Regions from separate parts of the Roseburia sp. TF10-5 genome, predicted to be linked through region 1. Evidence: predicted binding sites of a transcription regulator. Region 1 holds the regulator's gene; the other holds the start of a gene.
What was found. The regulator Rex, encoded in region 1, represses fermentation and respiration genes when NADH is low (regulators of the CRP and FNR family bind a similar motif). The targets are predictions, from matches to a motif close to ATTGTTAANTANTTAACAAT.
Positions count from the first base shown of each region.

Region 1 (3,201 bases):
GCGGCTTATCATCCAGCCAGCTCTCCTGTGTAATTCCCATGGAAACCACATGTACCTTTCCGCAATATTCATTGCCCGGCCACAGATACTGCCCCTTTTTCCCAAATGAAAATGTAATTGTGTCATCTGCCCGAAAAGCCGTGCCAAGTACTGCCCCATCATCGGAACTGATTCCGGAAGCAATATCCACGGCAACTTTCCATCCAGACAATTGATTGAGCACGTCAATATCGTTTGCAAGTGCTCCGGATATTTCCCGGGACAGACCGGTTCCAAACATGGCATCAATGACCACATCATAGGATGCCTCCCCTGCGGAAACTTTCTCCTTTTGCACGACCGGAATGCGGTAGGCACTGCAGATCTGTTTCTGGGTGTCATAGGATGGACTGGTCCGGTGCCCTTCTTCCTCTCCTGCCGGCCATACGGACACAAAAACCCCCTGTTCCCGCAAAAGTCGGGCAATGGCAAGTCCGTCCCCTCCGTTATTTCCGCTTCCACAGGCAATTAATGCTGTCGATAATTTATTTTGTTTAAGCACTAAAAGCTTCTGCACAAAAGCCATCGATGCCTGTTCCATCAATACCAGTTCCGGTACATGAAACACCTGCGACGTATTCTGATCCAGAAGCTTCATTTCTTTTCCCGATACAAGATAACGCAAGATTTCTATTTCTCCTCTTTCTTCTCTTCCTTTTGTGATTCTTTCGTATCGTTTTGTTTATTTTGTGCGCTGTCCTCTTCCACATCTTCATCTTCATAGTGAATATCGAACAGATCCAGAGTGGATGGCCCGAAGATATCGTGCAGATACGCATAAATCTCACGATTGTTGATATCCCGGTTCTGCTTACGGATGATATTTTTCTTTAAATCCACACGAACCTGATTGATCCAGGCATCAATATCATCGGATTCCTTTTTATTGACACGTATTTTTTCGTAAAAATATCCCATGCTCTGAAGCATCAGTTTCCGGTTGACATCACGGATCCGACGTGGAATTTCCAGCAGTTCGTCCTCATTTTCTTCCATTTTCTGATTGGTTTCATCAATCAGACGTTTATCTTCATCCAGCTTTTTTTCCCGCTGTGCATCCATATCTTCGGATGTAGTTCCGTCCATGTTTGCGACAATGCTTTCCATCAGCTGCTTTTTTACTTTTTTCAGCTGTTTTAACTCTTCATTCAGTTTTCCCTGTCTGGCAAGCAAAGCATTCAGCTCGTTTTCCGTTTCATGAATTTCGTCCGGCTTGCCATGCACAGCAAAAAGCCGATGCCACTTCTCATCAAGTACAAGAATCGGCACCTGTTTGTCTGCCAGCGCTTTTTTAAATTCTTCATCATCCTTCATCGTATCACCTCTTTGTGTGCTACTTGGAGTTCTTCACGATATTATATGATAACTGCATCAGACTGTCCGACAAATGAACATTTTCGACAACCACACTTTTATCACTTAAATCCAGATCCACATGGGCAAAATTCCAGATGGCACGGATTCCCAGATTCACAAGATGCTGCGCAGTATCTTCTGCCTTTTCTTTCGGGAGTGTTAAGGCTGCAATATCTACTTTATTTTTTTTGCAGTAATCATCCAGTTCATCCATCATATAAATCGGAATATCACGAACGGTCTGTCCTTTTAAAGATGGTTTTACATCAAACAACGCAGTAATGATAAAACCAAACCGTTCAAATTTTACATAATTTGTAATTGCCTGACCAAGATTTCCGGCACCGATCATGATAATATTATGGGTCTCATTTAACCCCAGTATTTTTCCGATCTCATCATACAGGTATTTCACATTATATCCGTAACCCTGTTGTCCAAATCCGCCAAAATTATTCAAATCCTGGCGAATCTGAGAGGCCGTCACCATCATCCGGTGACTCAGATCATTGGAGGAAATGCGCTCAACGCCTTCCTCCAGCAATTCTCCCAGATAACGGTAATATCTTGGCATACGACGGATGACAGCTTGTGAGATTTCCTTTTCCACAATTTCATCCTCCAATCCTTTTATTTATGAAAGAGAAGCTTCTAGTTCTGTCCGGATTGCCTTAATAAAATTCTCACTGTTTAATACCACCGGATTTTCAATGGTCGTAATCAAAGCAAGATCCTTTGTCATCTTTCCGGACTCAATGGTCTTTAAGCATGCTGCTTCCAGTTTATCCGCAAAATCACAGAGTGCCTGATTTTTATCCAGTTCTCCGCGCTTTCTGAGTGCTCCTGTCCATGCAAAAATGGTTGCGACGGAGTTTGTGGAAGTTTCTTCACCCTTCAGATGCTTATAATAATGTCTCTGAACGGTTCCGTGTGCAGCTTCATACTCATAATATCCATGCGGGGATACAAGTACGGAAGTCATCATGGCAAGAGAGCCGAATGCAGAACTGATCATATCACTCATAACATCACCGTCATAGTTTTTGCATGCCCAGATAAATCCGCCTTTTGACTTCATAACACGTGCAACCGCATCATCAATCAAAGTATAAAAATACTCAATTCCGGCTTTTTCAAATGCATCCTTGTAATTCTTCTCAAATACATCCTGGAAAATATCCTTAAAGGTATGGTCATATTTTTTGGAAATGGTATCCTTTGTTGCAAACCACAGATCCTGCTTTGTATCCAGTGCATATTTAAAGCAGCTGTGTGCAAAGCTTTCAATGGAATCGTCCAGGTTATGCTGTCCCTGTAATACACCGGCTCCGGTAAAATTATGGATCAGTTCACGCACGATGGTTCCATCCTCTGCAGTAAATACCAGCTCAGCCTTACCAGGTCCCGGAACCTTCATTTCTGATGCCTTATACACATCGCCATACGCATGTCTTGCAATCGTGATCGGCTTTTCCCAGGTCTTAACATTTGGCTCAATTCCCTTTACGACAATCGGCGCACGGAATACCGTTCCGTCAAGCATGGCACGGATGGTTCCGTTCGGACTCTTCCACATTTCTTTTAAATTATATTCTGTCATTCTTGCGGCATTCGGAGTGATCGTTGCGCATTTTACAGCAACACCGTATTTCTTTGTTGCATTTGCAGAATCAACCGTTACCTGATCGTTTGTCCGGTTACGCTCTTCCAGTCCCAGATCATAATACTCTGTTTTCAGATCAATAAACGGAAGTAACAGCTCATCCTTGATCATTTTCCAGAGAATTCTTGTCATTTCATCTCCGT
Region 1 covers NZ_QTYW01000001.1:250,809-254,009, forward strand. The annotation lists gene DXD06_RS01315 (NAD(P)H-hydrate dehydratase) at 1-664, opposite strand, end outside; gene DXD06_RS01320 (hypothetical protein) at 670-1,353, opposite strand; gene DXD06_RS01325 (redox-sensing transcriptional repressor Rex) at 1,373-2,008, opposite strand; gene DXD06_RS01330 (NADP-dependent isocitrate dehydrogenase) at 2,030-3,201, opposite strand, start outside.

Region 2 (3,201 bases), on a different contig from region 1:
ATCATGGTGTCATTGTAACCACGGATAACATCACTGCTGATTGCCATATGCATTCCTCCTTACTTTATCTGTCGTATTTCGTCTGTCGTTGCTACGATAGATGTACTACGCCTGATGAAGTAAATATAACAGAATAGAGGAAACGCGTCAAGTGAAAAATAAAAAAAACCCCATGAATAAATCATGGGGAAGGTGATTACGGTTATGCTATTTTTTCCCGGCAGCAAGTTTTCTGCGGAATTCCTGCGTTAATTGTCGGAGTTTTTCATCCGGTACAAATTGCTTTAGGGTTTCTTCATCCATGGCAACACGGTTATCCATGGTTTTCATGATGTCGGTCACCTGCATTTCCTGATAAACGTTTTTGTCGCTCAGGTCGTAGATCTGATTGTCAGAAAGGCGCAGGACAACCGGACGCATAAAATCACGGGTGTTTTCTATAAGAACAATGCCTTTATCACCTGTGGAAAGATCAACACTGGCGGCCTTTGGAACAATATGAATACACTCTGCAAGTGCTGTGACAAGCACCGGAAGAAACTTCTTTGGGTATTTTTTGAAATACTGCATGGCGGCAATTTCTGACATCGGTTCATGGCCGCTGTTCATCGCAGTCATCTGGTCAAACCAGTCGGCAATGCGCAGTATGGATGCCATTTCCTGTAATTCCTGATCCGGAGCGGTTGCGAGTTTTTCCGGATGACCTTCATATACATAGGTCTGCATCAGAGCCAGTGCGCGTGGAAAAAAGTCAAAATCATTCCGGTACATGGAAAGCGGGATAAGTCCTTTTTCCAGAGAAAGCTGGATGACATCCTGATCGGATGAGGACAGCTCGTTCATTCCTTTTTCCAGAATATTCCGCGGAACATTCCGGTATCCATTGTCATAAAGAAGGGCAGCCGTGGTCAGTATACGGAGTTTTTCCTTCGGTAGTCTCAGATGGGCGCCCATCATGGTTACAAGTATTGCGGTGCTGATCGCATGCTTGTACATGAAATCATCACTGCTGCGCAGATTCTGGTTAAAATTCACACGGTGTTTTAAAGACCCGTAGTGGGAAAGAATATCTTCCAGAAATACCGGGTATTTTTCGAGTTTTCTGCGCTCGGTAATGCAGTTTAACACTTCCCGGAGACGGAAAATGTATACCGTCTGTAACTGCTCAAACTCCAGATCTTCACGGGAAAGCGGAGGAAGCGGTTCGGCCGGCTCGAGAATGTAGACACCGATCAGGCCGAAATTTTTTGCACTGGCAATTCCCGGCGCGGTGAGTGCGGAATTGCGCTCATAAAGCAGCACACCTTTTTTATTGTAAATTGGTTTGGCAAGACGCATGCCTGCCTTTAAGTCTTCTGTTCTTACAAATTTCATATCACATGATCCCCCGTTTGGATTCCCCTCAGTATTGCTTGAAATATACCATAAATATACCATGAAACAGAGCCGGTTGCAATAAATGAAGAATTTTTTATGAACAACGTAGGTTTTCATTGATTTTGTGCGGAAAATGTGGTATTATAGACATTGTTAAAAAATTAACAGCATCATTGGGTGCGAGTTTGATTTAAAGGAGAACGAAGAATGGCAAAGAAAGTTGTATTAGCAGGTGCTTGCCGTACAGCAATCGGCAAGATGGGTGGAGCATTAAGCAATACTCCAGCAGCAGATTTAGGTGCAATTGTAATTAAAGAAGCTTTAAACAGAGCAGGTGTTAAGCCGGAGATGGTTGACGAAGTTAAGATGGGTTGTGTAATCCAGGCAGCTCAGGGACAGAACGTAGCTCGTCAGGCTTCCATCAAGGCTGGTTTACCGATTGAAGTTCCGGCAATCACAATCAACGTTGTTTGTGGATCCGGTCTTAAATGTGTAAACGATGCTGCAACAATGATCATGGCTGGTGAGGCTGATATCGTTGTAGCCGGTGGTATGGAGAACATGTCTATGGCTCCTTACGCTATGACAAAGGCTCGTTTCGGATACAGAATGAACAATGCAACAATTATCGATACAATGGTTAACGATGCATTAACAGATGCATTCAACCACTACCACATGATGATCACTGCTGAGAACGTATGTGACAAGTATGGTATTACAAGAGAAGAACTTGATGAGTTCTCTGCAAACAGCCAGCAGAAGTGCGAGGCAGCTATCGCAGCCGGCAAGTTTGATGACGAGATCGTTCCGGTACCTGTAAAGGTTAAGAAGGAAATGGTTGACTTCAAGAAAGACGAAGGACCTCGTGCAGGAACAACTGCTGAGTCTCTTTCCAAGTTACGTTGCTGCTCTGGTAAGGAAGGCGGACTGGTTACAGCTGGTAACGCTTCCGGAATCAACGATGGTGCTGCAGCAATCGTTGTTATGAGCGAAGAGAAGGCTAAGGAGCTTGGTGTTACACCAATGGCTACATGGGTAGCTGGAGCTCTTGGCGGAGTTGAGCCGGAGATCATGGGTGTTGGTCCTGTTGCTTCTACAAAGAAAGTTCTTGCAAAGACCGGTCTTTCTATCGATGATTTCGATCTGATCGAGGCTAACGAGGCATTCGCTGCTCAGTCTATCGCAGTTGCAAGAGACTTAAAGTTCGATATGAGCAAGGTAAACGTAAACGGTGGCGCAATCGCACTTGGACATCCGGTAGGAGCTTCCGGATGCCGTATCCTTGTTACACTGCTTCATGAGATGCAGAAGCGTGGATCTAACAGAGGTCTTGCTACACTTTGCATCGGTGGTGGAATGGGATGTTCTACAATCGTTGAGAAATACTAATTTTTTTGCCAGATAAGATACATAGAGGGGGTGCGCTGCATCCCCTTGAAATGTGAATATATTTATTATTTAGGAGGAACTAAAATGAAGGTTGGAGTTATCGGTGCTGGTACAATGGGCCAGGGAATCGCTAAGGCATTCGCACAGGTTGACGGATATGAAGTAGCACTCTGCGATATCAAGCAGGAGTGGGCTGAAGGTGGAAAAGACAAGATTGCAAAAGGATATGCAAGACTTGTTGCAAAAGAGAAAATGACACAGGAGAAGGTTGATGGCATTCTTGCCAAGATCACTCCAGGCTTAAAAGAAGACCTTTGCAAAGACTGCGACCTGATCGTTGAGGCTGCTTTCGAGGATATGAATGTAAAGAAGACTACATTTGCTGAGTTAGACAAGATTGCTAAGCCAGAGTGTATCTTCGCTTCCAATACT
Region 2 covers NZ_QTYW01000003.1:148,975-152,175, forward strand. The annotation lists gene DXD06_RS04455 (PadR family transcriptional regulator) at 1-47, opposite strand, end outside; gene DXD06_RS04460 (HD-GYP domain-containing protein) at 208-1,374, opposite strand; gene DXD06_RS04465 (acetyl-CoA C-acetyltransferase) at 1,585-2,769, shown strand; gene DXD06_RS04470 (3-hydroxyacyl-CoA dehydrogenase family protein) at 2,854-3,201, shown strand, end outside.
Region 2: the regulator Rex is predicted to act here: its motif matches at 1,527-1,546, upstream of DXD06_RS04465 (acetyl-CoA C-acetyltransferase).